2 linked regions of the Iamia sp. SCSIO 61187 genome follow. The protein of the gene in region 1 interacts with the protein of each later gene in a pairwise test. Links are inferred from orthologs where the notes say so. Each region holds a gene or a part of one and is shown on either strand. Other genes may lie near its edges. The genes, in order: def and HC251_RS22880.

Region 1 (15,229 bases):
CGTCCACGGCGGGCCCGCCAGCGGGAACGTCGGCTTCTCCCTCGCCCCCGTCGGCGACCTCGACGCCGATGGGCTGGACGACTTCGCCGTCGCCGAGGTCGCGGCCGACACCCGGGGCCGCACCAACAACGGCCGGGTGTGGGTCGTGGCCGGGCGCGACGACATCGGCGACGTCGACCTCGACGCGCCGGCCGACGGCGACGTCGTGATGACCGTCGACGGCGCTCTCAGCCAGGAGCGCCTCGGGACCATCGCCCCGGCCGGAGACGTCGACGGTGACGGCATCGACGACCTCGTCCTCGGCGCCTACACCTCCACCTCGTGGGGCCCGGACGTGGCCGTGCCCGGCGCCGCCTACGTGGTCTTCGGCGAGACCGTCGGGGAGATCGACGCCGCCGCCCTGGGCGACGACGGCTTCACCATCGTGGGCCCGACCCGCCAGCGCGACCGACTGGGCATCTCGGTGGCCGGCGCCGGCGACGTCGACGGCGACGGTCGGGACGACCTGCTGATCGGGGCCGACGGCGTCTCCAACGCCACGACCGGACCCCGGGCCGGCGGCGCCGCCGTCGTCTTCGGGTCCGACCGCTCCGCCCCCGTCTACACCGACCCGTCGGCCGCGACGGGCCAGTCGGTGTTCACCTGCGCCGACGCCGGCCCCGTCACCGACCCCGCGGCCTGCACCACGCCGGCCCGCCGCGGCTACTGGATCGACGGGGCGGCGGCGGCGGACTCCGCCGGCTACTCGGTCGCCGGCATCGGCGACGTCGACGGCGACGAGATCCCCGACCTCGTACTCGGCGCCTGGGGCCACGACCCGGTCGACCCCCAGGCGCCCGAGGGCCCGCTCCTCACGGGTGCCGGCGCGACCTACGTCGTCTTCGGCGACCCGGCCGCGGTCACCGTGCCCCTGGCGTCGCTCGTCGGGGACGGCGGCTACCGGCTCGATGGCAGCGCCGCCGGCGACCGCTTCGGCCGCCAGGTCGGCGCCCTGGGCGACGTCGACGGCAACGGCGCCGCCGACCTCGCCGTCGGGGCGGACTTCGCGGCCCGCCCCGACGCTCAGATGGGCGAGGTGACCGTGGCCCTCATGGGCCCGCTGGCGTCGGCCGTGACGGTCGACGGGCCCGCCTCGGCCGCGGTCGGCGACGAGGTCACCTTCACCGCCACGGTCACCAAGCGGGCCGGCGCCGAGACCGAGGTCGCCGCCGGCACCGTGGCCTTCACCGCCGGCGGTGCCCCCGTCGAGGGGTGCGAGGGCGTCGCCGTGATCGCCGGCCAGGCCGCGTGCACGACCGTCTTCACCGGCGCCATGAGCGGGGAGGTGCGGGCCGCCTACTCCGGCACCGCGACCCTCCAGCCCGGCGCCGCCGCCATCCCGTTCGCGGTCGCCGCCCCCCGGACCGCCGACGAGGCCTGGGTCCTGGCCACCCACGAGGACCTCCTCGGGAGGGCCCCCGCCGACCCGGAGCTGGCCGCCGCCGTGGCCCGCCTCGGCGCCGGGACCTCCCGGGCCACGGTGGCCCGCGAGCTGTCGACGACGCGGGAGTGGATCGAGGTCTCGATCCGCCGCTTCTACCTCGACACCCTCGACCGCGAGCCCGACGCCGCCGGCCTGGCCTTCTGGGTCGGCGAGGTCCAGGGCCGGCGCCGGACCCTGGCCGCGGTGGCCGCCCGGTTCTACTCCTCGACCGAGTACCACCGGAACGCCGGAGGGACCGACGCCGATTGGGTGGCCGACGTGTACGAGAAGGTGCTCGGGCGCAGCCCGAGCCCGGGCGACCTCGTGTTCTGGGTCGATCAGGCCCGGGCCAGGGGCCGGACCTGGGTGGCCACCCGCATCGACGCCTCGATCGAGTCCCGCCGGGCGCGGGTCCAGCTCCTCTACACCGCGCTGCTCGACCGGGAGGCCGACCCCGACGGCCTCGCCTTCTGGGCCGACCGCATCCGCACCTCCGGCGACCTGGCCCTCGCCGTCCACCTCGTCGTCTCCGCCGAGTACGCCGAGCGCGCCCTGGTCCGGTTCCCGTGAGGCGGGCCCGCGCCCTCGCCCTCGCCGGGCTCCTCGTCGCCACCCTGGCGGCGTGCAACGTCGTCGACCTCGGGGGGTCGACCGCCCTCACCGTGGCGGCCGACGGGTCCGTCCCCGTCGTCGTGCGGTGCACCGGCGGCACGGCCTGCTCCGGCACCGTCCGGGTCCGCGTCGGCGGGCGCGACAGCCCGTTCCGCTCCTTCTCGGCCCCAGCGGGTGGCAGCCGGTCCGTCGTGGTCCGGCTCACCTCCGACCAGCAGGCAGCCGTCGCCCCGGGCGCCACCGTCACCGGCGAGGTCCGGATCAAGGAGAACGCGCCGGCCGACCTCCCCGTCCGCGGCCTCGCGGTGACCCTCACCCGGGCGGCACCTCCGGAGCCCCCGACGTCGAAGGCCTACCGCGAGCGCAACTGGACGCCGACCGCACGCGACACCTGCAGCGCGGACCTCCACCGGTCCTTCTCGGTCGTCGGCCCCGACGGCAAGCTGTACCCCACCTGGCACCCGCCTGCGGTCGTCGACCCGGCCACGGGCCAGGAGTGCACCTTCGGCCACGAGCACGGTGACGACCCGAGCAGCTCGGACATCTACACCTGGGTGACCGACTTCCTCGACGCCGACCCGGCCCGCGGCCGGGGGATCCCCTTCGGCTACGTGAGCGAGGCCCTCGACACCTGGTCGGCGACGACCGGCGCCGTCACCCGCCACGAGGACAACGTCGGCCACAAGGTCGTCGTCGCCGACGACGTGCGGATGGTCACCGCGTCACCCCGCGGCTACGTCCGCGACGACGCCGGCCAGATCGTGACCTGCGACGTCCTGATGAAGGTCCACCAGGGCTCGCACTCGGGCGACGCCCTGGTCAACAACGCCCACGAGCTGCTGTACGCGGCACGCTGCACCGACGGCACCGAGGTCATCTCCTCGACGATGACCCGCTTCGGCGACGCCAACGAGTTCAACCGCTCGTGCGACGGCCAGCTGGTGACGACCGCCGGCAGCGACCTGCCCGACGGCGACGGTGGGCTCCGACTCATCCCGGACCAGCACTGCATCGACCGGGACGTCCTCGTCCCCCCCGACCGGACCAGCTCGATCTGGGCGCTGTACGAGGTGTGGCAGTCGGCCAACACCCTCACCACCGCCGACGGGGCCCCGCTGGCGTCGTTCGACCCGTGGTTCGGAGTGCGCAACCCGGCCCGGGCCCACGCCGGCGGCGTGAACAACCTGATCTGCTCGCTCGTCGACGTCACCGACATGACGGACGCCGCCGACGGGGGGACGGCGCGGGGCTACCCGTTCGACGAGGTGGCCCGCCACGAGGCGTCGACCGGGGCGCAGCTGGACCGGACCGACCCGGCCTCGCCGTTCGACGGGGCCCAGCGGGACTTCTACCTGCACACCACCGAGGTCACCAACGCCGGCGGGCCGACGACGTGGTTCACCGACCCCTACGGGGGCGATGCCGTCACGGCCGCGACGCCGGGCCGGGTCCGCCAGCACGTGAGCAGCACCAGCAACGATCACTGGCCCGACCTCGAGCGCCGCAGCTTCGACCTCCAGCGCGACCACGGCCACGCCAACGGCGTCCACGCCCCGAACTGACGGATCAGGGGGTCCAGGCGGGGTCCCGGCCGGCGACGCCGAGCAGACGGTCGAGGACCGGGGCGTCCTCGGCGACGGCGACCTCGGGGCCGAAGGCGCCCATCCGCCGGCCCACCTCGGCCATGGCGGACAGCTCGGCGTGGGCGACCTCGAGCAGCGGGTCGGGCCAGCTCGGCTGCTGGCCCGTCGCCCGGGCCAGGTCCCAGCCGTGCACCACCAGCTCGGCCAGCACGATGCCGCCGACGGTCGCCGCCGGCATCTCCATCGGTCCGCCCATCCGGGTGGTCCCCTCCCACGCCCCAGGGGCGGACCAGGCCGCCGTCAGGGCGGCGACGTGGGCCTCCAGCCCGGCCCGCCACGAGCCCTCGGCGGGGACCTCGTCGCCCTCCGGCGGCGGCACGACCTCCTTGCGCCCGGCGCCGACCAGCGACGGGCCCCAGTGGAGGAGGTGGCCGACGAGCGCGGCCACGTCGTAGTCGGCGCACGGCGTGGCCGCGTCGAGCTGGTCGTCGCCGATGCCCTCGACGATGGCGGTGAAGGTGGCCGCGGCGGCGGGGACGAGGGTCTCGGGGCTGGGTCGGGCGTCGTCCATGGGCGTGACGGTACGACGACCCGCTCGGCCGGTCTTGGACGAACACGACGTACCCTCGCCGGGGTGGAGCGCGACCCCCGTGGCCTGGGCGGTGCCTGGGCCGAGCACCAGAGCCTGTCGTTCCCGGACCCGCCCCCCGACCTGGCGCCGTGGGTCGAGCGGCTCTGGGCCGTGTCGTGGTCGTACAACGCCCCCTACCGCCAGGTGCTCCTCCCCCACGCCCAGGTCCACCTGACGTTCCCGTCCGACACCGTCCCGACGATCACCGGCGCCGCCACGCGCGCCCGGCAACGCGTCCTCGACGGCGACGGCGCGGTGGTGGGCGTGGCCTTCCGACCCGGTGTGGTCCGCCCCCTCGTGGGTCGCTCGGTGTCGAGCCTGACCGACCTCTCGATCCCCGCCGCCGACGTGCTCGGACCCGGCCTGCCGTCGGACCCCGACCCGGACGAGGTCGTCGCCCTCCTCCGCCGGGTGCTCCCCGCTCCCGACCCCGTCGGGCTGTGGTGCGCCGAGGTCGTGGACCGCATCCACGCCGACACGGACCTCCGACGGGTGGGCGACCTGGCGGCCTCGGTCGGGACCTCGGTCCGCCAGCTCCAGCGACGCTTCGCCGAGCACGTCGGCGTCGGGCCCAAGTGGATCATCCGGCGCCGCCGCCTCCACGAGGTGACCGAGCGGCTCGCCGCCGGCGAGCGGGTCGACTGGGCCGGGCTGGCCGCCGAGCTGGGCTACGCCGACCAGGCCCACCTCACCCGCGACGTCACCTCGCTGTTCGGTGAGCCGCCGACCGCCCACGCCGCCCGGTACTGACGGCACGGGGGCGGTCGACGGCTACCCGGCGATCCGCTCCAGGAGGCGGACCATCTCGACGGCGGTGTGGGCGCCCTCCTCGCCGACGTTGTGGCCCCCGGGGCCCTCGGAGCGCTCCAGCGCCTGGTCCATGTCCTCGGTGGTGAGGACGCCGAAGATGATCGGCACCCCGGTGGCCAGGCCGGCCCGGAGGATGCCGGCGGCGCACTCCCCCGCCACCGCCTCGTAGTGGGTCGTCGCCCCCCGGATCACGCAGCCCAGGCCGATCACGGCGTCGACCGAGCCCGACTCGGCGAACGCCTTGGCGGCCAGGGGGATCTCGAACGCGCCCGGCACCCACTCGACGATCGGCTCGGGGGCCCCGAGGGCCTCCAGGCCCCGGGTGACCCCGTCGAGCAGCCGGAAGGTGATGGCGTCGTTGAAGCGGCCGGCCACGACCGCGACCCGCACGCCGGCGCCGTCGAGGGCGGGCTGGACCCGCCGGTCCGAGACGGCGTCGCCGGCCATCAGCCCTCCTCGCCGCTGGCGGTGTCGAGCTGCGCCGGCGAGCCTGCGAGTGGCGAGGGGAGGCTCGCCGGAGGGGTCGGGGCCGCCCCCTCGGCGACCTCGTCGAGCCCCTCGAGCAGGTGGCCCATGCGGTCGCGCTTGGTCCGCAGGTAGGCGATGTTCTCGGCGTTGGGGGCGACGATCGACGGCACCCGGGCGGTGATGTCGAGGCCGAAGCCCTCGAGGCCGCCGTACTTGGCCGGGTTGTTGGTGATGACCCGCATGGTCGTGACGCCCAGCTCGTTCAGGATCTGGGCACCGATGCCGTACTCGCGGCTGTCGACGGGCAGGCCGAGGTCGGTGTTGGCGTCGACGGTGTCGCGGCCCTCGTCCTGGAGGGTGTAGGCGCGGATCTTGTGCCCGATGCCGATGCCGCGGCCCTCGTGGCCGCGCAGGTAGACGATGACGCCCTTGCCCTCGGCGGCGATCATCTCCATGGCCGCGTCGAGCTGCACCCCGCAGTCGCAGCGCATCGACCCGAACACGTCGCCGGTGAGGCACTCGCTGTGCACCCGGACGAGGACGTCGTCGGCGCCGTTGACCGAGCCCTTGACCATGGCGACGTGCTGCTCACCGTCGAGGACGGACTCGAACACGTAGCTGGTGAAGTCACCCCAGCGGGTGGGGATGCGGGCCTCCGCCACCCGGCGCACCAGCTTCTCGGTGCGGCGCCGGTAGCGGATCAGGTCGGCGATGGAGATGAAGAGGAGGCCGTGCTCCTCGGCGAAGCGCGCCAGCTCCGGCACCCGGGCCATGTCCATCTTGTCCTCGTCGACGATCTCGCAGAGGACCCCGGCGGGGGCCAGCCCGGCGAGGCGGGCCAGGTCGATGGCCGCCTCGGTGTGGCCGGCCCGCTTGAGCACGCCGCCCTCGCGCCCCACGAGCGGGAAGATGTGGCCGGGTCGGGCCAGGTCCCCCGGCCGGGTCGCCGGGTCGACGAGCGAGGCGATGGTCTTGGCCCGGTCGTGGGCCGAGATGCCGGTGCTGGTGTCGTGGCGGTAGTCGATGGTGACGGTGAAGGCCGTCCGCATGCTCTCGGTGTTCTGCTCCACCATGGGCCGCAGGTCGAGCTCGGCCGCCCGCTCGGGGGTGACCGGTGCGCAGATGACCCCCGAGCTGTGCTTCAGGAAGAAGGCGATCTTCTCGGGGGTGACGGCCTCGGCCGCCATGATGAGGTCGCCCTCGTTCTCGCGGTCCTCGTCGTCGACGACGACCACGATCTCGCCCCGCCCGATGGCGGCGATGGCCTCGTCGATCCGGGCGAAGCCGGCGCCGGCCCCGTCAGGGTGGCGGGTGGGGTCGGTGGACGTGAAGGGGGTGTCGGTCACGGTGTCCTCCAGGGGACGGTGGTGGTCCGGCCCGCGGGGCGGTGCCGGCCGATGGGGGTCACGAGGCGTCCTCGACCAGGGCGGCAGCCTCGGCGGGGTGGGCCAGGTAGTGGGCGACGAGGCGCTCGACGTGCTTGGCGGTCACGTCGACCTCGAGGTTGACGCCGTCGCCGGGGCGGCGGACGCCGAGGGTGGTCACGGCGATGGTGTGGGGGATCAGGGCGACGCTGAGGCCGTCGTCGTGCACGGCGGCGACGGTGAGGCTCACGCCGTCGATGGCGATCGAGCCCTTGTGCACCACGTAGCGGCGCAGGGCGTCGGGGACGCGGACGCGCAGGTCGGGGGCGGCCGTCACCACGGTCCCCACACCGTCGACGTGGCCCTGGACGACGTGGCCGCCCAGCCGGTCGGCGGCGCGGACCGGGCGCTCGAGGTTCACCCGGTCGCCCGCGCCGAGACGGCCGAGGGTGGTGCGGGCGAAGGTCTCGTCGACCACGTCGGCCTCCCACCACCCGTCGCCGAGGGTGACGACGGTGAGGCAGGTCCCGTCGACGGCGATGGAGTCGCCGATGGCGGCGTCGGAGGTGACCAGGTCGGCGGCCACCCGCAGGCGGGGTCCGGCCACGGACACGATCGTGCCCATCTCCTCCACGATGCCGGTGAACATCAGCGCGGGCCTCCTGCGGTGACGGCGGGTCGGAGGTCGACCCGGATGTCGGTCCCGACGGCGCGGACCGAGGTGAGCTCGCCCCGCCAGATGTCGGCGACGGTGGCGGCACCGGGGCCCCGGAACAGCCCGGGCCCGTCCTCGCCCCCGCTGAGCGCCGGAGCGAGGTAGGTGACGTACTCGTCGACGAGGCCGGCCCGGTGGAAGGCGCCGGCCACGGTGGCCCCGCCCTCGACCAGCGCCTGGAGGACGCCGTCCTCCCCCAGCCGCTCCAGCAGGTCGTCGAGGTCGCCGTCGGCGGCCGTCCACTCGGTGCAGGGGTGGACCCTGGCCCCCTCGGGGGCCCGCCCGAGTACCACGCGGTGGGGGTCGGGCCCCTCGACCAGGCGGGTCGTGAGCGACGGGTCGTCGGTCGCCACCGTGCCCGCGCCGACGATGATCGCCTGGCTCTCGGCGCGGAGGCGGTGGGCGTCGGTCCGGGCCTCGGTGCCGGTGATCCACTGCGAGCTGCCGTCGGCGGCCGCCGTGCGGCCGTCGAGCGTGGCCGCCAGCTTGAGGATCACCCACGGTCGGCCGGTGCGCCGGTGGTGCAGGTAGGGCTCGAGCTGCTCGGCGACCTCGGTGGCCCGGCACCCGATCTCGACGGCGACGCCGGCGTCGCGGAGGAGGGCCAGCCCGGCCCCGGCGACCAGCGGGTCGGGGTCGGACACGCCCACCACGACCCGACGCACCCCCGCCTGCACCAGGGCCTCGGCGCACGGCCCGGTGCGGCCGGTGTGGGCGCAGGGCTCGAGGGTGGCGTAGACGACGGCCCCCCGGGTCTTGGCCTCGCCCCCGGCGGCCCGGGCGGCGTCGAGGGCGACGATCTCGGCGTGGCGCCCGCCGGGCGGCTCGGTGGCCCCGGTGTGGACCGAGCCGTCGGCCGACACGACGAGGGCGCCGACCCACGGGTTGGGGGCGGTGGAGGTCCGGACGGACGCGCCGAGCTCGATGGCCATCGCCATGCGCTGCTCGTCGGTCGTCTGGGGCACTGGCCCTCCCTGGGCGCGTGAGGCTCGCAGGGGGGACGTCGACACCAGGCGCGCGGACGATCCGAGCGCCGTGGGTGACCTCGCTTCCATCCGGACTGTGACCGTCGGCCCCGGGTTTCCACCGGGTCAGCCCCACCGGCCGAGGCCGGAGGGGGTCGTGGGCTCTCACCACCGGTCGGGACTTCCACCCAACCCCGCGAGGTGCGGTTATGCAGTTGTGGCCCGCAGCATAGGACGAGAACGCGTTCCATCTCCCCTGCCGAGACGGACGTCACTGAAGCCATGTCGTCGCCGACCGGCGAGACCACCGCGTCCGGCGCGCGTCTCTGGGTGCCTCCCGATGGCGACGACGCTCGCTGTGGGCCTGGCGGCAGCCCCGGAGGCTCGGGAGCGAAGCCCCAGCCCGAGCCGGCGAGCTCGCGAGCTTCGGCGGGGATGGGCCCGGCCGCACCCCGGTGCCGCAGACGAGCCCGCCTGCGACATTGCTTCAGTGGGGTCGGTGGCCCGCCATGAGGTCGAGGGCGTGGGGGATGACGTCCAGGACGGCATCCAGGCACTCGACCGATCCCGAGGGCGAGCCGGGCGTGTTGAGCACGAGGGCGTGGCCCACGGTGCCGGCGACGCCCCGCGACAGGCGGCCGAGCGGGCTCACGAGGCGCATGGCCTCGGCCAGCCCGGGGGCCTCGCGCTCGACGACCCGACGGGTGCCCTCGGGGGTGAGGTCGCGGGGGCCGAAGCCGGTGCCGCCGGTGGTGACGACCAGGCCGGCGAAGCCGGCGGTGGCCCGGCGGAGGGCGTCGGCCACCTCGGCCACCCCGTCGGGGGTGACCATCCGGTCGACGACGTCGAAGCCGGCGGCGGTGAGCCGCTCCTCGAGGGCGGCGCCGGAGCGGTCCTCGCGCACCCCGTCGACGACGCCGTCGGACACGGTCACGACCTTGGCGGAGAACATGCCCCCACCCTGCCACGTCACCGCAGGTCCGCCGTCTCCCGGGCGCGGAGCAGCCGTCGCCAGCCGGTGCCCGGGGTGGCGAGCCCGGTGACCTGGTCGCTGTGCTCGCAGCGGGCGCCGTAGGCGACGACGTATCCGTGGGCGGCGTCGGCCAGCTCCCGCTCGGCGGCGGTGAGCGCCGCCCCCCGGGCCTCGCCGTACGCGGCCAGGAAGGCCCGGCCCTCGGCGATCGTCGGGTGGGGGTCGGGGGTGCCCCAGACCACGGTGAACCCGGCGGCGGCCTGCCCGACGAGGACCGCCTCGGGCGCCCGGACGAGGGCGTCCCAGTCGAACACGGCGAGGACCCGGCCGGTGGCGTCGACGTGGATGTGCTCGGCCCGCCAGTCGACGTGGCCCACGACCCGGGGGGCGCCGGCGGCCGCCCGCACCAACCGGCGCCGGAGCCCCACGGCCAGGTCGTCGATCCACTCCCCTCCCGCGAGGGTGAGGTCGAACCGGGGGTCGTGGGGCGGGTCGGGCCACAGGGCGGCGGCCGGGAGGGCGATCCCCCACGGCTCGTGGAGGGCGACGCGGGCCGGGGCCACCTCGGTGGCGGCCACGACCAGCTCCCGCAGCAGCCGGGCCGTCGTCGCCCGCCCCTCGGCGGTGCGGGCATCGATCGGCGCACCGCCGTCGACGCGGACCTCGGCCCCGGCGACGGCCGATCCCCACGGGTGCAGCGCCCCCACCGGGCGGGGCACGGGGAAGCCGGCGTCGGCCAGCGCCGCCTGCACCGCCCGGGACTCGGCGACGCGGGCGGCCTGCTCGCCGGGCCGCACCTTGACGACCACGGCCCGGCCGTCGGCCAGGTCGACGGCGACCACCAGCCCCGAGCTCTCCTCGGACCAGAGGACGGTGGCCACCTCGGCCCCGAGGTGCTCCCGGCACCAGGTCGCCGCGTCGGCCCCCGCGAACCGGGGCTCGGGCGGGCTCAACCGGGCAGGCGGTAGCGGTGGAGGGCCATGCCGTCGGTGCCCTCGGCCTGCGGCAGGAGCAGCGCCCCCCTCCCCCACGGCACCCACGGGTCGCCCGGGGGCGGGAGGGGCTCCAGGTCGGGCCGGACCTCGGCGACGACGGTGTCGACCCCGGTGGTCTCGCGGGCGGTCAGCGTGCACACGGACACCACGAGGAGACCACCGGGGCGCACCAGGTCGGCGGCCGCCCGCACCAGGTCGACCTGGAGCCGGGCCAGCCGGTCGATCGACTCGGGCACCATGCGCCAGCGGGCGTCGGCCCGCCGGTGGAGGACGCCGAGCCCCGAGCAGGGTGCGTCGACGAGGACCCGGTCGAACGCCGCCGCCGGGAACGGGGTCGACCGGCCGTCGGCGACGACGGGGTGGACGCGGTCGGACGTGCCCGTGCGCGCCGCGTTGCCGGCGATGAGGCCGACCCGCCCGGGGCGGACGTCGGCCGCGACCACGTCGGCCCCGGTGCCGGCCAGGGCGGTGGCCTTGCCACCGGGGGCGGCGCAGAGGTCGAGCACCCGGTCACCCGGGCCGGCGTCCACCAGCTCGGCGACCCACTGCGACGCCAGGTCCTGGGTGTAGCCGTCGTCGCGGACCGTCACGGTGGCCGAGGCGTTCATGGCCTCCAGCGCCGCCAGGGCCCGCTCGGGGCCCAGGTCCTCGGTCAGCCGCTCGACGATCCAGTCCGGGTAGCTGAGGGCGGTGGCCGGGTCGGGGAAGCAGCGGCCGTGCTCGTCGTGCTCGGCCGCGACCTTGCGCAGGACGGCGTTGACGAGGCCGCGGGACCGCTTGGGCGCGGCGCTGACCGCGGTGGTGACGGCGGCGTGCGGGGGCATGCCCAGGATCACCAGCTGGTAGGCGCCGAGGCGGAGGGCGCTGCGGGTCCGGGCGTCGAGGGGGCGGTCGCCGGTGACGAAGCGATCGACGAGCCAGTCGCAGGCCCGGCGCATCCGGGTCGTGCCGTAGACCAGCTCGGTGGCCAGGCCCCGGTCGCGGGCGTCGAGCGTCGAGCGCTCCAGAGCCGGGCCGAGGGCGAGGTTGGCGAAGGCCCCGCCCTCCTCGATCCGCACCAGGGCCTCGACCGCGACCCGGCGGGCGTCGGGCGGTCGCTCGTCGGAGCCGGCGTCGCCCGAGGCGTCCCGGGGCGGGCCCCGCCGGGCCGGACGGCGGTCTCCGCCCGCGGCGGCCGAGGCCCCCCGGGCGGCGGCCTGCTCGGCCCGGGCCTTGCGCACCTTCTTGGCCTTGCGCCGGGCGGCCCCGCTGGCCCGCTCGAGGTGCACGTCGTCGGGAGCGCGGGGTCCGTCCCAGTCCGTCATCGTCGGGCTCGCTCGCCGTACCCGCTCATGCGCCGAGGACCTCGTCGTCGGCCAGGCGGGCGCCGTTGGCCCAGGCCGGGCCCAGGACGCGGCCCCGCCCCTCGGGCTGGACCTCGTCGAGGACGAGGTGGCCGTCGCCGGCGGCGACCACGACGGCACCGTCGACGAGCCGCACCGCGCCGGGCTCGGCCCCGCTCGCGGCCCGGTCGACGTGCGCCTCCCAGACGCGCAGGCGCGCCCCGCGGAAGGTCGTCCACGCCCCCCCGACGCGCACCACGCGGTGCAGCTCGGCGGCGGGGCGGGACCAGTCGAGGAACAGGTCGCCGGGGCGGATCTTCTTGGCGTAGGTCGGCTCGCCGTCCTGCGGGGTCGGCTCGCCCAGACCCGCGGTCAGGGTCTCGACGAGGAGGCGGGCGCCGACCTCGGACAGCTCCTCGCGCAGCTCGGCCGCGGTGGCGTCGGGCCCGATCGGGATCTCGGCGACGGCGTGCACGCCCCCGGCGTCGAGGGCCTCGACCACCTCCATGATGCAGACGCCCGTCGTCTCGTCGCCGGCGAGGAGGGCGCGCTCGACCGGCGCGGCGCCGCGCCACCGTGGCAGGAGCGAGAAGTGGATGTTGACCATGGGCAGGGCGGCGAGGAGGTCGGCCCGCAGGATCTCGCCGTAGGCCACGACCACGCCCAGGTCGGCCCCGGCGGCGGCGGCGTCCTCGACGCGGTCGGTCACCGCCAGACCCAGCTCGAGGGCGGCGGCCTTCACCGGCGACGGGCTCGTCGCCCCGCCCCGGCCCCGGCGCCGGTCGGGCTGCGAGATCACCAGGACGATGTCGAACCCGGCCGCGACCAGCGCCCGGAGGGCGGGGACCGACGCCGCCGGGGTGCCGAGGAACACGAGCCGGCGCGGGTGGCGCGGGGGGACGGCGGGCGGAGCGCTCATCGGTGCGCGATCTCGGGAGGGGTCAGGGGAGGAGCGACGAGGGGCCGGCGTCGGTCCCGACGCGGTCGGCCCGGGCCAGCATGAGCTCGCGGACGGCCCGCTTGGCCTCGACCCGCTGGTCGTCGTCGAGGCGCTCGGTCATGAGGACGCCGTCGAGGTGGTCGATCTCGTGCTGGTACATGCGGGCGGCCAGCTCGTCGGCCTCGATCGACACGTCGTTGCCGTCGAGGTCGAGCCCGACGACGTGGACCGTCTTGGGCCGGGCGATCTCCCAGTAGAGCCCCGGGATCGACAGGCAGCCCTCGCTGTAGAGCCACTCGTCGTCGCCGTACTCCTCGATGCGGGGGTTGACGATGGTGACGGGCTCGGGGTCGTCGGGCAGGTGGTACACGACCAGGCGCTTGCGCACCCCCACCTGGGGGGCGGCCACGGCCAGCCCGTCGGCCTCGTACATGGCGTCGACCATCCCCTCGACCACCTGCACCAGGGCACCGTCGATGTCGGTGACGTCGGCCGCGACCTCCCGCAGGACCGGGTCCCCGATGATCCGGATGTCGTAGGCGGCCATGGCGTCCCACGCTATCGGGTCGCCTACCGTCCACAGGTGCCCGAGGGACCGCCGAACCACTACTTCTCGGCCCGACCGACGGCTCGCTCCAAGCCGGGGCGGGCCCGGCTCGAGCTCCCCGAGGACGACCACGCCCTCGTGCTGCGGACCGACGCCGGCGTCTTCTCGGCGGGCGGGGTCGACCCGGGGACCCGCGTGCTGCTCGAGGACGGGGCCCGGCCGGAGCCGACCGACCGGGTGATCGCCGACGTCGGCTGCGGGTACGGGCCCATCACCATCGCCCTCGCCCGGCGCGCCCCCGACGCCGTCGTGTGGGCGATCGACGTCAACGAGCGGGCGCTCGAGCTGACGGCCGCCAACGCCGAGGCCCTCGGCGTGGGTGACCGGGTGCGGGTGGCGACCCCCGACGCAGTCCCCTCCGACCTCGTCGTCGACCGGTTCTGGTCGAACCCGCCGATCCGGGTGGGCAAGGCCGCCCTCCACGACGTGCTGGCCACGTGGCTGGCCCGGGTCGCCCCCGGCGGCGGCGCCCACCTGGTGGTGGGCAAGAACCTGGGCGCCGACTCGCTCCACCGGTGGCTGGCCGACCAGGGCCACAGCGTCACCCGACGGGCCAGCCGGAAGGGCTACCGGCTGCTGGACGTCGTACCGGGTGGCTGAGCACCTCGTCGAGCCCGAGCCCCAGGGCCCGTCGACGCCGCTGACGCTGCTGCGGGACCGAACGTTCGGGCCGTTCTTCTTCGGGAACCTGGTCTCCAACGCCGGCAACTGGTTCCAGAACCTGGCCGCGGCCGTCGTCGTCTACGAGCTGACCGAGTCGAACACGCTCGTCGGTGTCGTGAGCGTGCTCCAGTTCACGGCCACGCTGCTCCTGTCGCCCTGGGCCGGCGTGGCCGGCGACCGCTACGACCGGCGGCGGCTCCTCATCGGCGCCCAGCTGCTGTCGGCGACGGGGGCCGGCGCCCTGGCCGTCGCCGTCCTCGCCCTCGGGGTCGACGGGCTGGGCGGACCCGTCCCGGTGTTCGCGGCCACGGTCGTCATCGGCGTCGGCTACGCCATGTCGGTCCCGATGGTCCAGGCCATCGTCCCCCAGCTGGTCGAGGCGCGGGACCTCGACGGCGCCATCGCCCTCTCGTCGGTGACGTTCAACCTCGCCCGCGCCATCGGCCCGGCGGCCGCGGGGGCGCTCATCGCCGCCGCCGGGGTGGCCGCGGCCTTCGGCGTCAACGCCCTCACCTTCGTCGTGATGGTCGTGGTGCTGCTGGCGATCCGGCCTCACCCGACCCCCGCCCGCGACCCCGACGCCGACCGGTCACTCCGCGCCGGGTTCCGATGGGTGCGCGCCGACCGGGTGGCCGTGCCGGTGATGCTCGCCACGCTGGCCGTCGGCTGGGGATCGGATCCGGTCAACACCCTGACCCCCGCGGTCGCCGAGCAGCTGGGGCGGGGCGACGGCTTCGTCGGCGCCCTGGTCTCGGCCTTCGGGGCCGGGGCGGCGGCGTCGGCCCTCGTCGTCGAGCGCGTCCGTCGGCGGCTCGGGCACCGCGGCACGACCCAGCTCGGTCTGGGCCTGCTCGCCACCGGGATGGTCGGCCTCGCCGCCGCGCCCGGCCCGGTGCCCGCCGTCGCCGCCCTGGCCGTGGCCGGCTCGGGGTTCCTGGTCGGCATCACGTCGCTCAACGGCGCCATCCAACGGCGCGTGCCCGAGGCCATGCGCGCCCGGGTCATGGCCCTGTGGTCCGTCTCCCTGCTCGGCGTCCGCCCGCTCGCCGCCCTCGTCGACGGGGGCCTCGCCGACCTCACCTCGGTGTCGACCGCCCTCGCCGTCGCCAGCATCGTTCC
Region 2 (15,120 bases), 2.3 Mb from region 1 along the record:
GCTGCTGGCCATGTCGGCCACGATCGACACCGGCCGGGTGGCCGCCGCCCTCGGCGCCGACGGCGACCCGGCGCCGGTGGTCGCCAGCGAGGGCCGGGCCCACCCGGTCGACGTGCGGTGGGTGCCACCACGCGACCGCGAGCGCTTCGACGCCCACGTGGCCCGGGTGGTGGCGGCGGCGCTGCGCGACGATCCCGGCGACGTGCTCGTGTTCCTCCCCGGCGCGGCCGACATCCGCCGGGCGGCGACCGCCCTGGGCGGCGCCGGGCTCGGGGCGGGCGTCGACGTGCGGCCGCTGTTCGGGTCCCTGCCGCGCCAGGACCAGGATCGGGCCCTCGCCCCGTCCCCGCCCGGCCGCCGCCGGGTGGTGCTGGCCACCGACATCGCCGAGACCAGCCTCACCGTCGCCGGGGTGCGGATCGTCGTCGACGCCGGGCGGGCGCGGGTGCCCCGCCTCGACCCGCGCACAGGGCTCACCCGGCTCGTCACGGTGACGGCCTCGAAGGCCTCGGCCGACCAGCGCGCCGGTCGGGCCGGGCGCACCGAGCCGGGCGTGGCCCACCGGCTCTGGTCCCGGGTCGAGCACGCCGCCCGCCCGCGGTTCGCCACCCCCGAGATCGAGCAGGTCGACCTGGCCCCCCTCGCCCTCGAGCTGGCGGTGTGGGCGGCGGCCGACGACGAGCTGCGGTTCCTCGACGCCCCGCCTCCGCCGGCCCTGGCCGAGGGGCGCGCCCTCCTCCGCTCCCTGGGTGCGCTCGACGCCGACGGCCGGGTGACCGAGCGCGGGCGGGCCCTCGCCGACCTGCCCCTGCACCCCCGGCTGGCCCGGATGGTCCTCGCCGGGGCCGGCGCCGGGCGGGGCTGGGAGGCGTGCCTGCTGGCCTGCCTGCTCGAGGAGCGCGACGTCCTGCGGGGCCGGCCCGACGAGGTGCCCGTCGACGCCGCCGAGCGGCTGCGCCTGCTGGCCGACGACCGGGCGTCGCACCCCCGGGCCGACCGCGACGCGGTCCGGACCGTGCGCCGCCGCGCCACCCAGGTCGCCCGCCGGGCCGGGATCCGCCGTCAGCCCGGCGTCGACCTGACCGCAGCCGGACCCCTGCTCGGCCTCGCCTACCCCGACCGCATCGCCCAGGCCCGCAGCGGCCGGCGCTACCGGCTCCGCAACGGCATCGGGGCCTGGGTGCCCGACGGCGACCCCCTCGGCGACGAGCCCTTCCTGGTCATCGCCGACCTGGACACCGGCCGGCGGGAGGCCGGTCGCGGTGACGGCCGGGTCCGCATCGCCGCCGCCCTCGACGAGGCCGACGTCGTGGAGCTGGGCGGGGCCGAGGTCGAGCGGCGGTCGATCGTCACCTGGGACGACGGGCGCGACGACCTGCGCGCCGTGACCGAGCGCCGCCTCGGCGCCCTCGTCCTGTCCCGGTCCGAGGATCGGGCCGAGCCCGGGGCGGCGACCACGACGGCCCTGCTCGACCGGGTCCGGGCCGCCGGGCTCGCCGTGCTCGGGTGGACCGACGGGGCCCGCGCCCTCCAGGCCCGGGCCGTGTTCGCGGCCCGGGTGGGCGACGGCTGGCCCGACCTGTCCGACGACGCCCTCGTCGCCGATCTCGACACCTGGCTGGCCCCGCTGCTCGGCGGCGCCCGGGGGCGCCGGGACCTCGAGGGCGTCGACGTGCTCGCCGCCCTGCGGGCCCGGCTGGGCCACCCGTGGCTGGGCCGGCTCGACGCCGTCGCCCCCCGGGCGGTCCGGCTGGGGTCGGGGCAGGAGGTCGCCGTCGCCTACGACGCCGGCGGCACGGAGCCGGCGATCCACGTCCGGGCCCAGGACCTCTTCGGCACGACCGTGCACCCGACGGTGGCCGAGGGCCGGGTGCCCGTCGTCGTCCACGTGCTCTCGCCCGCCGGCCGGCCCGTCCAGGTCACCGCCGACCTGCCCGGCTTCTGGGCCGGATCCTGGGCCGAGGTCCGCCGGGAGATGGCCGGCCGCTACCCCAAGCACCCCTGGCCGGCCGACCCCGCCTCGGCGACCCCGCCGCCGCCCCGGCGCCGGTCGACCCGTTGACGCGCCTGTGCGGTAGCCCCTGGGACGAGACCGCCCGTCGCGGCGACAGGAGCGGATCCCGCCGCAGGAGCGGCCGGCCTACCCCGGGTGGCTGGGGAGGGCGGGGTCGCCGGTCGTCGGCTGGATGACGACGAGCACGGCGTCGAGCGGGCGCTTGTGGGCGTTGCGGTAGACGTGGTCGCGGTGGCCGTCGAAGAGGACGGCGGCCCCGCTGCGGACGGTGTAGGTCTGGTCGGCGACGTCGAGGGTGAGCGTGCCCGACAGCACCGCCATCATCTCGCGGGTGCCCTCCATGTGGCCCTCGGAGTCGTGGCGATCGCCGGGGGCGAGCGTCCAGCGCCACAGCTCCACGTGCTCCCGCCGGTCGACCCCGACCAGGAGGTCCCCGGCCGAGCCCTCCTCGCCGGACCACAGGCGGATGACCTCGTCGGCCTCGACGACCCGGACCGACGCGGTGTCGGACAGCTCGACCAGCTGGGCGAGGGTCACCCCGTAGGCGTCGGCCACGCGGCACAGCGTCCCCATGCTCGGGTTGGTGCGGGCCTGCTCGATCTGCACGAGCATCCCCTTGCTCACGCCGGACCGCTCGGCCAGGCGCTCGAGCGACCACTGCCGCTCGGCGCGCAGCTTCCGCGTGTTGCGGGCGATGGCGGCCGCCACGACGTCGGGCTCGGGCACCCCCGCAGGCTACCGCCACCGACACCTCGGACCACTTGGGTGAAACCTCTGGTGCAGTGTGGGAGTCCATCACTACACTGCACCGACCGGTCCAACGCAGTGATCCAGGAGGGTCGTCCGTGTCCGTCATGCTCGCCCTGGGCGCCGCCGTCGTGTTCGGGTCCGCCGACTTCCTGGGCGGGCTGGCGTCGCGCCGGCGCGCCGCCCTGGCCGTCGCCCTGCTGTCGCAGCTCGCCGGGCTGGTCGCCCTCGTCACCGTGCTGCCGATGCTCGGCCCGGCCACGGTGGCCCCGCGAGACCTGGCCCTCGGCGCCCTCGGAGGCCTGTTCGGGTCGAGCGGCGTGGTCCTGCTGTTCCGGTCGCTGGCCCAGGGCCCCATGAGCGTGGTCGCCCCGGTCGCCGCCCTCACCGCCTCGGTCGTGCCCATCCTGGCCGGGGTGATCCAGGGCGAGCGGCCCGGCCCCTCCGCCCTCGTCGGCATCGCCGTGGCCCTGGTCGCCGTCTTCCTCATCACCCGCGAGGGCAGCGGGCGGGCCGCCCCGCTCGACGGCGCCGTCCTCCGGGTGGCAGCCACGGCCCTCGCCGCCGGCGCCCTCTTCGGGCTCTTCTTCGTCTGCCTGCACGGCACCGGTGACGACGCCGGGCTCTACCCGCTGCTCGGTGCCCGGCTGGCGTCGGTCCCCTTCCTGGCCGTGCTCCTCGTGACCCGTGGGGGCGGCGTCCGCGACGCCCTCGCCGGCCGGGGCTGGACGACGATCATCGCCAGCGGCGTGCTCGACATGGCCGCCAACGTGCTCTACCTCGTCGCCCTGCGGCACGGCCTGCTCGCCGTGGTCTCCGCCGTGACCGGCCTGTACCCGGCGACCACCGTGCTGCTGGCCCAGACCGTCCTCGACGAGCGCATGCACCGCACCCAGGTCGCCGGGCTGGCCGTGGCCGCCGTCGCCGCCACCCTCGTCGCCGTCTGATCCCTGCCCTCGCGGACGCGACGTGCCAGGCACGTCGCGTCCGGCTGGGTCCGCGCGGGGGATCGGGGTAGGGGGGGCCGGTGCGAGCTCCCGACTGGTCCCCCCACCCGACGGTCCTGCGCGGGACGGCCTACGCCGCCTGCTTCGTCGTGGTCGGCGTGGCCACGTGGATGGTGCTGGTCGTGCTCGGCCGCCTGGGCCTCGCCCTGTTCCCGCTGGGCGTCGCCCTCTTCGCCACCCGTGCGCTGAGCATCCCCGCCGGCTGGCTGCGGGGTCGGGGCTGGCGGCCGGCGCCGGCTGCCGCCTCCACGATGGTCGGGGCCCTCCTCGTCGTCGCCGGGATCGTCGCCGTCATCGCCCCGCCCATGGTCGAGGAGTTCAGCGACCTGGGGCCCACCGTGGACGACGGGATCAGCGAGATCGAGGACTGGATCGTCGAGGACAGCCCGTTCGACGTGACCCGCCAGGAGGTCGAGGAGGCCGAGGAGGAGATCGTGGACCGCGGCCGCGAGGCCCTCGCGAGCTCCGAGGAGGAGGTCACCCGGGGGGCGAGGGCGGCCGTGGCCGGGCTGGCCGGGCTGCTCCTCGCCCTGATCCTCACCTTCTTCGCCCTCAAGGACGGGCCCCGCTTCGTCGCCTGGATGGACGAGAAGACACCCGAGGACAAGCGGACGTCGGTGCGCGCCGTGGCCCAGGCGTCGTGGGACGCCCTCGGTGGCTACCTGCGCGGCGCCGGCCTGCTCGGCCTGGTCGAGGCCGTGGTGATCGGAGCCACCATGGCCATCGTCGGCTCCGGCCTGGTCATCCCGGTGATGATCCTCACCTTCGCCGCCGCCTTCGTGCCCATCGTGGGTGCCACCGTGGCCGGGGTGATCGCCGTCCTCGTGACGCTGGCCGCCGGGGGCCTGGTGCCCGCCCTGATCGTCGCCGTCGTGGCCGTCCTGGTGCAGCAGCTCGACAACGACCTGCTGGCGCCGTGGATCTACGGCAAGTCGCTGGAGCTCCACCCGGCCACGATCCTGGTGGCGATCACCGCCGGCACGGCCCTGTTCGGGTTCGTGGGGACGGTGCTGGCCGTCCCGCTGACCGCCACCGTCGTCAGCTCGGTCATCGCCGTGCGCGACGCCCGCGCCGCCGACCATCCGAAGGAGACGGCAGGAGAGGGGCCGGCGCCGCCGGCCGAGCCGGCCTGACCGGGGGGCGGCGACCGCCACCCCGTACCCTGCGCCCGTGGCCATCCACCACCTGCAGATCTGGGTCCCCGACCTGGGACGGGCCGAGCGCTCGTGGGGCTGGCTGCTCGACGAGCTCGGGTTCGTCCTCACCCGGACCTGGGTCCACGGCCGGGTGTGGCGCAAGCACGGGACCGGGATCGTCATCGAGCAGTCGCCCGACATGGTGCCGGGGATGCTGCACTCGCGGCTGCGCCCGGGGATGAACCACGTGGCCTTCCACGTCGACGACGCCGCCAGCCTGGAGGCCCTCGTGGCCGCCGCCCCCGGCCACGGGTGGACCTCGCTCGAGGGCGACCGCCACCCGCTCCCGTCGGGGTCCACCACCGCCTACATCGAGGACGCCGACGGCTTCGAGGTCGAGCTGGTGGCGCCCGAGGCCGCGTCCGGGTGAGCCGCTCCGGCCAGTCGTGGGAGGCCGCCGCCGACACGCCCGTCGAGGAGCGGTGGAACCACAACATCCACCGGCACCCGCTCCTGCTCGATGCCCTGCCCGACCCCTGCGGGCGGGCTCTCGACGTCGGCTGCGGCGACGGGGTGCTGACCTGGGCACTGGCCGACCGGGCGGCCGAGGTGGTGGCCGTCGACGTCGACGCCGCGAGCGTCGAGCGGACCCGGGCGCTGGTGGCCGGGCGCGAGCACGTCGAGGTCCTCCGGGCCGACGTCATAACCGCGGACCTGGCACCCGCATCGTTCGACGCCGTGCTCGCCGTCGCCGTGGTCCACCACCTCGGGCTCCGACCCGGGTTGGCCCGCCTCGCCTCCCTGGTCGCCCCCGGGGGCACCCTCGGCGTGGTGGGCCTGGCCCGATCCCGCTCCGGGTTCGACCTGGCCCACGACGCCGTGGGCGCGGTGGCGACGCGGGTCCTCCGTCGCCGCCGCGGGCTGTGGGAGGTGCGGGCGCCCACCGCCGACGGGCGCGACTCCTACACCGAGGTGCTGCGGGTCGCGACCCTGCTGCTCCCCGGCGTGCGCTACCGACGTCACGCCCTGTTCCGGTACTCGCTCGTCTGGACCCGCCCCGAGGACTGGTCGCCACCGTGAGCCGCCCCAGGCGGGCGACGGCGCTCCCTAGGCGGAGACGGCGCGCTCGAAGATGAGGATGGTGTTGCCGTCCTGGGAGTACACGTGGGCCAGGCGCCAGCCGTCGGCGCCCTTCTTGTTCAGGTCGCCGGTGAGCGAGCGCATGTTGATGCTGCCCTTGTTGACCTCGGCGTGGTACTCGTACCGGTACATGGGGACCCCCCAGGGTCGATCGGTGGACGGGGCACGCTAACCCCGGCCGCGGCGGTGTCGCGGGGGGTGGCCATGATGGGGGGATGACGACGACCGCCGCCCCCGACCGGGCCCAGGAGCTCCTCGAGCGGCTGGCCGGCCCCGAGGCCGTGCTCCGCCCCGAGCAGGCCGCGGCGATCGAGGCGGTCACCACCGACGGCGGCCGCGCCCTCGTCGTCCAGCGCACCGGCTTCGGGAAGTCGGCCATCTACTTCATCGCCACCCGGCTGCGGCGCGACGCCGGCGCCGGCCCCACCCTCGTGGTGTCGCCCCTGCTGGCGCTGATGCGCGACCAGGTGGCGGCGGCCGAGCGGCTCGGGGTCCGCTCAGCCACCATCAACTCCACCAACCTCGACGACTGGGATGCCATCGAGGAGCAGATCGCCGGGGGCGAGCTCGACCTGCTGTGCATCAGCCCGGAGCGGCTCAACAACCCCGGCTTCGTGCGCCGTGTCCTGCCCCGCCTCAGCGCCGGGCTCGGCCTCCTCGTGGTCGACGAGGCCCACTGCATCAGCGACTGGGGCCACGACTTCCGCCCCGACTACCGGCGCATCCGCGACGCCATCGCCTCGCTGTCGCCCGGCACCCCGGTGCTGGCCACCACGGCGACGGCCAACGAGCGGGTCTGCGCCGACGTGGCCGAGCAGCTCGGGGCCGACGTGGTGACCATGCGGGGGACCCTCGACCGCGAGTCACTGCACCTCGGGGTGGCGGCCCTGCCGTCGATGGCCCACCGGCTGGCCTGGATCGCCCAGCGCGTCGCCGCCGTCGAGGGCACCGGCATCGTCTACTGCCTCACCGTCGCCCAGACCGCCCTGGTGGCCGACTTCCTCCGGTCCGAGGGCCTCGACGCCCACGCCTACTCCTCCGACACCCACCCCGACGACCGCCTGCGGCTCGAGGACGACTTCAAGGGCAACGGGCTCAAGGCGCTCGTCGCCACCTCCGCCCTGGGGATGGGGGTCGACAAGCCCGACGTGTCGTTCGTGTTCCACCTCGGCGCCCCGCCGTCGCCCATCGCCTACTACCAGCAGGTCGGACGGGCCGGGCGGGCCGTGCCCTACGCCGAGGCCTGGCTCCTGCCGGGCGAGGAGGACCAGGCCATCTGGTCCTGGTTCGCCGGCGTCGGGCTGCCGCCCGAGGACCTGTGCCGACGGGTGCTCGACGCCTTCGAGGCGGCCGGGGGCGAGCCCCTCGGGCTGATGGAGCTCGAGCGCGAGGTCGACCTGCGCCGGGGCCGGCTCGAGACGCTGCTCAAGATCCTCGACGTCGACGGCGCCGTCGCCCGCGAGGGCCGCGGCTGGGTCCGCACCGACCGGCCGTGGACCTACGACCGCGAGCGGGTCGAGCGCGTCCGCCAGGCGCGCGACGACGAGGCCGACGCCATGCTCGCCTACGCCCGGGGCGAGCGCTGCCACATGGCCTTCCTCCGCGACGCCCTCGACGACCCCCTGGTGGCGGCGGAGGGCCCGTGCGGGCGGTGCGCGGTGTGCACCGGCGGCGGCGACCCGGTCGCCCTCGACCCGGCGGTGGTGCGCCGGGCCACCGAGCTGCTGCGGGGCGTCGACATCCCGATCGAGCCCCGCAAGCAGTGGGCTCGCGGGCTGGCCGAGCCCCGGGGCAACGTCAAGGCCGACCGCCGGGCCGAGGAGGGCCGGGCCCTCGCCCGCGTCGACGACGCCGGGTGGTGGCCGGTGGTGCAGCGCGCCCTGGCGTCGGGCGAGGTCGACGACGAGATGGTCCTGGGCATCGCCCGCACCCTCAAGCGCTGGCCGTGGGAGCAGCGGCCCACCTGGGTGACGTGGATCCCGTCGTCCCGCCCCCGGCGGGAGGCGCTCCTCGCCGCCGTGGCCCACCGCATCGGCGAGCTGGGGAAGCTCCCCGTCGCCGGGGCCGTGGTCCGGCTCCGCCCCGGCCCACCGCAGGGCGAGCAGCACAACGCCGCCCACAAGCTCACCAACGTGTGGGGCGCCTTCGGTGTCGAGGGCTCCGCCCTGCCCGGCGTCGACGTCCGGACCGGCCCGGTGCTGGTCATCGACGACGTCTGGGACTCGGGGTGGACGATGACCGTCGTCGCCGACCTCCTGCGCGGCGCGGGCACCGGGCCCGTGCTCCCCCTCGCCCTGGCGCGCCGCTGAGAGCCCGGGCGCGCCGTTGGACGCCGGTCAGGCCGCCGCCGCGTCGACGAGACCCGTCAGGCCGCCGCGGCGAGCCCGAACACCCGCTCGGCGTTCCCGCCGAGGAACAGGGCCCGGGCCTCGTCGTCGAGGCCGAGGTCGTCGAGGCGGGCCAGGGCGCGCGACGGGCTGAGCATGGGCCAGTTGGTGCCGAACAGGACCCGGTCGCGGCCCCGGCCCCGCATGTAGTCGACGAGCGGGGCCGGCAGCCGGTGGACGACGTAGGCCGACGTGTCGACGTAGAGGTTGGGGTACTTGGTGGCCAGCGAGAGCACCTCGTCGATCCACGGGTAGCCGACGTGCCCGCCGACGACGACGAGCTCGGGGAGGTCGAGCAGGACGTCGTCGAGGTAGGGGATGGGCCGGCCGGGCTCCGAGCGGCACAGCGGCCCGGTGTGGCCGATCTGGGTGCAGAGCGGGACCCCCAGCTCCACGCAGGCCACGTACAGCGGGTAGTAGCGGCGGTCGTTCGGCGGCAGGTCCCAGAGCCACGGGACCACCCGCACGGCCACGAAGCCGAGCTCGGTGACGGCCCGGCGGACCTCGCGCACGGCGGCCACCGGGTCGCGGAGGTCGGCGGTGGCGACGCCGCGGAGGCGGTCGGGGTGGCGGGCGACGAGGGCGGCCACCTCGTCGTTGTCGACGAGCATCCCCTGCGGGCCGCACCACGCCGCCATCAGGGCCAGGTCGACCCCGGCCCGGTCCATGGCCCCGAGGGTGTCCTCGTCGGAGGTGGAGATCCCGTCCTCCTGGCCCGTCCAGCGGAGGAGGGTGGCCAGCCAGGGCTGCGCCGCGAACGTGGGGTTGGGCTGCTGGGCCCAGGCGTCGATGATCATCCCCCCAAGATACTGAACATGTGAAGTAATGTGGCGCGGTGTCCGCCGCCCACACCGAGCGCCTCTACTTCCACCTCCAGCTGGCCGCCGGGCGGCTCCGGGCCGAGGCCGACCGCGCCTGCCTGGACGCCGCCGGGGTCACCACCGCCCAGGCCGCCGCCCTGGCGGTGGTCGCGGGCCGGCCGGGCACGACCCAGAAGGAGGTGGCCCGGGCCCTGCACCAGGCCGAGTCGGCGGTGACGACCCTCGTCCGCCGGCTGCTGGCGGCCGACCTCGTCACCCGCACCCCCAGCGCCGCCGACGGGCGGGCCTGGGCCCTCGACCTCACCCCGACCGGCCGCCGAGCCCTGGCGCAGGTCGAGGTGGCCTTCGGCGCCGTGAACGACCGCATCGACGCCGTGCTCGACCCCGACGAGGTGGCGTCCCTCGCCGCCCGGCTGCGGCTGCTCGCCGGGACCTGACGTCGCCCGGACCGCTGCCGCCCCCCGGTCGGTGTCCGACGGCCGAGGGCGGGCAGGGCTCGGGTCCGCGACCCAGGAAGAGGTACGTCGAACGATGGCCGACCGCACCCCGCACACCACGACCGACGCCGGGATCCCGGTCGAGAGCGACGAGCACTCCCTGACCGTCGGACCCGGCGGCCCGATCCTGCTCCAGGACCACTACCTGATCGAGCAGATGGCGCAGTTCAACCGGGAGCGCATCCCCGAGCGCCAGCCCCACGCCAAGGGCAGCGGGGCCTTCGGACGCTTCGAGGTGCTCGAGGACGTCAGCCGCCACACCAAGGCCGCCGTCTTCCAGCCCGGCACCACCACCGACGCCCTGATCCGGTTCTCGACCGTGGCCGGTGAGCGCGGCAGCCCCGACACCTGGCGGGACCCCCGTGGCTTCGCCCTCAAGCTGTACACGACCGAGGGCAACTACGACATGGTCGGCAACAACACGCCCGTGTTCTTCGTCAAGGACCCGATGAAGTTCCAGCACTTCATCCGGTCACAGAAGCGGCGGGCCGACAACGGCCTGCGCGACCACGACATGCAGTGGGACTTCTGGACGCTCTCCCCGGAGTCGGCCCACCAGGTCACCTGGCTGATGGGCGACCGGGGCATCCCCCGCACCTGGCGCCACATGAACGGCTACAGCAGCCACACCTACATGTGGGTCAACGCCGACGGCGAGCGCTCCTGGGTCAAGTACCACTTCAAGACCGACCAGGGCATCGAGACCTTCACCCAGGACGAGGCCGACCAGATGGCCTCGATCGACACCGACTACCACCAGCGCGACCTGTTCGAGCACATCCGCGACGGCGAGCACCCCAGCTGGACGCTCAAGGTCCAGGTCATGCCGTACGAGGACGCCAAGGACTACCGGTTCAACCCGTTCGACCTGACCAAGGTGTGGCCCCACGGCGACTACCCGCTGATCGACGTCGGGCGGCTGACGCTCGACCGGAACCCCACCGACATGCACACCGAGATCGAGCAGGCGGCGTTCCAGCCCAACAACCTGGTGCCCGGCATCGGCCCGAGCCCCGATCGGATGCTGCTGGCCCGGCTGTTCTCCTACGCCGACGCCCACCGCCACCGGGTCGGCGCCAACTACCATCAGGTGCCGGTCAACAAGCCGCAGTGCCCTGTCCACAGCTACAGCAAGGACGGGGCCATGCGGGTGGAGAACGTCTCGGACCCCGTCTACGCCCCGAACTCCTACGGCGGGCCGGCGGCCGACGTCGCCCGCTACGGCGAGCCCGCCGGCTGGGAGGCCGACGGCGAGATCACCCGGGCGGCGTACGTCGCCCACGCCGAGGACGACGACTGGGGTCAGCCCGGCACCCTCGTGCGCGAGGTGCTCGACGACGACGCCCGCGGCCGCCTGGTCGACAACGTCGTCGGCCACCTGCTCAACGGCGTGTCCGAGCCGGTCCTGGTGCGCGCCTTCGAGTACTGGTCGAACGTCGACGCCGACCTCGGCAAGAAGATCGAGCAGGGCGTCCGCGACAAGCAGGACGAGACCGACCCCAAGGCCGCCGACCAGGGCAACGCCGCCCGCGGCGACGCCCAGGCCAAGGCCTAGCCACCCGCCGGCCACGGAAGGTGCCTGGCACCTTCCGTGGCGCCCGGCCCCGCGTCGGCGTCAGGCCTGCTCGTTCGGCTCGGCCTGCTCAGCCTGGTGGGACTGGATCGCCGACATGACGGCGGCGCCGGCCTCGCCGATGAAGGTGGGCCGGTTCTCGGCGGCCCAGTCCCGGCTGGCGGTGAGCGAGGCCGCCGACCCCTGGAACACCGGCATCACGTAGCGGGAGAACAGCTCGTAGGAGCGCAGCGTCTCCACCCGGTCGGCCCACTCGTGGGCCATCAGGAGGAAGGTGCCGAACCCCTTGGACTGGGTGCCGAGCCGCTCGAGCTGGGCGATGGCGTCGTCGGGCGTGCCGATGACGGCGAAGCCCGAGGCGTTCAGGGCGTCGACCAGGCTGTCGTGGTCGGTCGTGTCGGGGGCGAGGGGGAGGGCGGCGACGCGCTGGAAGTAGTCGACCCAGTCGCCGAGGCCGAAGGCGACGTCGGCGATGGCCTGCTCGCGGGTGTCGGCGATGTGCATGGGCCCGACGAGCCGCCAGGCGTCCCGGTCGGCGACGGTGCCGAACTCGGCCGCCCGCTGCTCCACGACGTCCCAGTGGTAGCCGAGGGCGTCGAACCCGCCCTGGCTCGTCGCCCCGATGGAGAGGAGCCCGGTGCCGAACCGGCCGGCGGCGCGCGGCCCCGCCGGTGAGACCTGGGCCGCCACCGCCACCTCCATGTGCGGTCGCTGGAAGGGCCGCAGCTGCAGCCGGGCGTCGCGCAGGGTGAACCAGTCGGTCTCGTAGGTGACCGGCTCGTCGCCGCGGAGGAGGAGCAAGATGGCCTCCAGCGCCTCCTCCATCATGTCCCGCTGCCGGGCGACCTCGATGCCCATCATGTAGGCGTCCGAGGGCAGGGCACCGGGGCCGACGCCGAGCATCACCCGGCCGCCGGAGAGGTGGTCGAGCAGCACCATGCGGTCGGCCAGCATCAGCGGCTGGTGGTACGGCAGCGACGACACACCCGTGCCCAGGCGGATGCGTCGGGTCCGCTCGGCGGCGGCGGCGATGAACACCTCCGGCGAGGCGATGATCTCGAAGCCGGCCGAGTGGTGCTCTCCGATCCACGCCTCGTCGAAGCCGAGCCGGTCGAGGTGCTCGACCAGCTCGAGGTCCCGGCGCAGGGCGAGCGTCGGGTTCTGCCCCACGGGGTGGAACGGGGCGAGGAAGATGCCGAAGCGGCGGGGTCCGGGCGCGTGGGGTCCGGGTGAGGGATCAGCCATGGTCGGGCAGCCTGCCCGACGCGTCCGCTCGGCGCGTGGCCGGAGCTGCCGGCCGGGGCCTCAGCCGCCGGCGGCGACCAGCTCGGCGATCTGGACGGCGTTGAGGGCGGCGCCCTTGCGGAGGTTGTCGTTGGACACGAAGAACGCCAGGCCCCGCCCGTCGGGCACGGTCTCGTCGACCCGGATGCGACCCACGAAGGTGGGGTCGGCACCGGCGGCTTGGAGCGGCGTGGGCACGTCGGTCAGCACCACCTCGGGCCCGGCGGCGGCCAGCGCCTCGCGGGCCTCGGCCGGCGTGATCGGGTCGGCGAAGCGGGCGTTGATCGACAGCGAGTGGCCGGTGAACACCGGGACCCGCACGCAGAGGGCCGACACCAGCAGGCCGGGGATGCCCAGGATCTTCTTGCTCTCGTCGCGGAGCTTTTGGTCCTCGCCGGTCTCGTCGAGGCCGTCGTCGACGAACGTCCCGCACTGCGGGATGACGTTGTAGGCGATCGTCGTCGGGAACTTGTCGGACTCGGGGAAGGTGACGGCCGACCCGTCGTGGGTGAGCTCGACCGCCTTGTCGCCGGCCGCCGCGACCTGGGCGGCGAAGGCCTCGACGCCGGCCAGCCCCTGGCCCGAGGTGGCCTGGTAGGTGGAGATCACCATGGCCTCGAGCCCGGCCACCTCGTGCAGGGCCTTGAGCGGCGCCATGCCGGCCATGGTCGTGCAGTTGGGGTTGGCGATGATGCCCTTGGGCCGGTCGGCGGCGGCGGCGTCGTTCACGCCGGCGACGACCAGCGGCACCTGCGGGTCCATCCGCCACGCCGAGGAGTTGTCGATCACGACCGGGCCGGAGGCGGCGATGGCCTCGGCGGTGGCCCGGCTGGCCGCCCCGCCGGCCGACATCAGCACGATGTCGAGGCCCGACAGGTCGGCGGTGGCCACGTCCTCGACGGTGATCTCGCCGCCCCGCCACGGCAGCGCCGTGCCGGCCGAGCGGGACGAGGCCAGGAACCGGACCTCGTCGGCGGGGAAGGCCCGCTCCTGCAAGATGGTGCGCATCACGCCGCCGACCTGGCCGGTGGCTCCGACGATCCCGATCCTCATGGGGAGCAAGGCTACCGGCGGACCGCCGCCGACCCGGTGGCCGATTCCCGGGGCCGGGGCCCCGGTGGTCGGCGATCCGGACGCGACGTGCCTGGCACGTCGCGTCCCGGGTGCGGTCGCCACCCGCAAGCGACCGATGACGCCCCGACTACCCGACGGGGGTCTGGTCGAGGCCGAAGGCGGCGTGGAGGACGGCGACGGCCTTGTCGAGGTCGGCCTCGCGGACGATGCACGAGATGCGGATGGCCGAGGTCGAGATCATCTCGATGTTGATGCCGTTGGCGGCCAGCGTCTCGAACACCGTGGCGGCCACGCCGGGGTGGGACTTCATGCCGGCGCCGACGAGGCTCACCCGGCCGATGCCGTCGTCGGGGGTGACGACCTCGGCGCCGATCTCGCCGGCCAGCTCCTCGCACACCGCCTGCCCGGCGGGGAGGTCGGCCTTCGGCAGCGTGAACGAGATGTCGGTGCGCCCGGCCTCGGACACGTTCTGCACGATCATGTCCACGTTGACGTCCCGGCCGGCGAGGCTGCGGAACAGCCGGCCGGCGATGCCGGGCTGGTCGGGCACGCCCGCCAGGGTGATCTTGGCCTCGGAGGCGTCGCCGACGACACCTGACACCATGGCCTGCTCCATCAGCGGGTCCTCCTCGTCGATCCAGGTGCCCGGCTCCCAGGTGAAGGCCGAGCGGACGTGCAGCGGCACCTTGTGGGTGCGGGCGTACTCGACGGCGCGCATGGCCGGCTTGGGGCAGCCGCAGGCGCACATCTCGAGCATCTCGTCGAAGCTGACCCGCGCCAGGCGCCGGGCCTCGGGCACCACGCGCGGGTCGGTGGTGAAGATCCCCGACACGTCGGTGTAGAGCTCGCACACCCCGCCCAGGGCCTGGGCAAGGGCCACGGCCGTGGTGTCGGAGCCGCCCCGGCCGAAGAAGGTGACGTTGCGCTCGGTCGACACGCCCTGCGAGCCCCCGACGACGGGCACCCGGCCCTCGGCCAGCGCCTGGCGGATCCGGTCGGGGCGGACCTCGACGATCTTGGCGTTCATGTGGGTGGTGTCGGTGATGAACCCGGCCTGGCTGCCGGTGAAGGACTCGGCCTCCACCCCCAGCTCGTGGAGGGCCATGGTGACCAGGGCGGTGGCCTTGCGCTCGCCGGCGGTGATGAGCATGTCCATCTCCCGGCCGGCGGGCCGGGACGAGATCTGGCTGGCCAGGTACAGCAGGTCGTCGGTCTCCTTGCCCATGGCCGAGACGACCAGGACGACCTCGTCGCCCCGCCGGCGCGTCCGGGCGACGTGGTCCGCGACCTCGCGCATGCGGTCGGGGTCGGCGACCGACGTCCCTCCGAACTTCTGCACGACCAGAGCCACGAGGGATGACCCTACCGACCGCCGGCAACCTGCCCCCAGCGATCGGGCATCGCCGGCGGCGCCGGAGCCCGGTGGGCGACGCAGGAGCG

What was found.
Region 2: the proteins of def (region 1) and HC251_RS22880 interact in binary tests that used the Escherichia coli proteins (3 or more experiments, as listed by UniProt). The link is inferred for Iamia sp. SCSIO 61187 from one-to-one orthologs.

What each region holds. Positions count from the first base shown.
Region 1 is NZ_CP050948.1:2,482,699-2,497,927, forward strand. The notes cover bases 11,615-14,535. They hold def (peptide deformylase), read right to left. Parts: upstream 13,388-14,535; coding sequence 12,842-13,387; downstream 11,615-12,841. Other genes in these bases: HC251_RS11960 (transcription antitermination factor NusB), read right to left, coding at 11,615-11,882; fmt (methionyl-tRNA formyltransferase), read right to left, coding at 11,908-12,819; HC251_RS11975 (class I SAM-dependent methyltransferase), read left to right, coding at 13,424-14,047; HC251_RS11980 (MFS transporter), read left to right, coding at 14,040-14,535. Outside these bases: HC251_RS11910 (DUF4214 domain-containing protein), read left to right, coding at 1-2,032; HC251_RS11915 (hypothetical protein), read left to right, coding at 2,029-3,636; HC251_RS11920 (TIGR03086 family metal-binding protein), read right to left, coding at 3,641-4,228; HC251_RS11925 (AraC family transcriptional regulator), read left to right, coding at 4,292-5,038; ribH (6,7-dimethyl-8-ribityllumazine synthase), read right to left, coding at 5,060-5,545; HC251_RS11935 (bifunctional 3,4-dihydroxy-2-butanone-4-phosphate synthase/GTP cyclohydrolase II), read right to left, coding at 5,545-6,912; HC251_RS11940 (riboflavin synthase), read right to left, coding at 6,971-7,579; bifunctional diaminohydroxyphosphoribosylaminopyrimidine deaminase/5-amino-6-(5-phosphoribosylamino)uracil reductase RibD, read right to left, coding at 7,579-8,610; HC251_RS11950 (molybdenum cofactor biosynthesis protein B), read right to left, coding at 9,098-9,562; HC251_RS11955 (phosphotransferase), read right to left, coding at 9,580-10,536; more of HC251_RS11960, read right to left, coding at 10,533-11,614; more of HC251_RS11980, read left to right, coding at 14,536-15,229. UniProt on the Escherichia coli protein: Removes the formyl group from the N-terminal Met of newly synthesized proteins. Requires at least a dipeptide for an efficient rate of reaction. N-terminal L-methionine is a prerequisite for activity but the enzyme has broad specificity at other positions.
Region 2 is NZ_CP050948.1:4,747,400-4,762,519, reverse strand. The notes cover bases 11,644-14,455. They hold HC251_RS22880 (aspartate-semialdehyde dehydrogenase), read right to left. Parts: upstream 13,660-14,455; coding sequence 12,628-13,659; downstream 11,644-12,627. Other genes in these bases: HC251_RS22875 (aspartate kinase), read right to left, coding at 13,808-14,455; HC251_RS22885 (LLM class flavin-dependent oxidoreductase), read right to left, coding at 11,644-12,567. In the rest of the region: ATP-dependent helicase HrpB, read left to right, coding at 1-2,062; HC251_RS22935 (helix-turn-helix domain-containing protein), read right to left, coding at 2,141-2,740; HC251_RS22930 (DMT family transporter), read left to right, coding at 2,869-3,708; HC251_RS22925 (AI-2E family transporter), read left to right, coding at 3,789-4,901; HC251_RS22920 (VOC family protein), read left to right, coding at 4,939-5,334; HC251_RS22915 (bifunctional 2-polyprenyl-6-hydroxyphenol methylase/3-demethylubiquinol 3-O-methyltransferase UbiG), read left to right, coding at 5,331-5,984; HC251_RS22910 (hypothetical protein), read right to left, coding at 6,012-6,176; HC251_RS22905 (RecQ family ATP-dependent DNA helicase), read left to right, coding at 6,260-8,353; HC251_RS22900 (amidohydrolase family protein), read right to left, coding at 8,410-9,228; HC251_RS22895 (MarR family winged helix-turn-helix transcriptional regulator), read left to right, coding at 9,267-9,689; HC251_RS22890 (catalase), read left to right, coding at 9,784-11,304; more of HC251_RS22885, read right to left, coding at 11,365-11,643; more of HC251_RS22875, read right to left, coding at 14,456-15,031.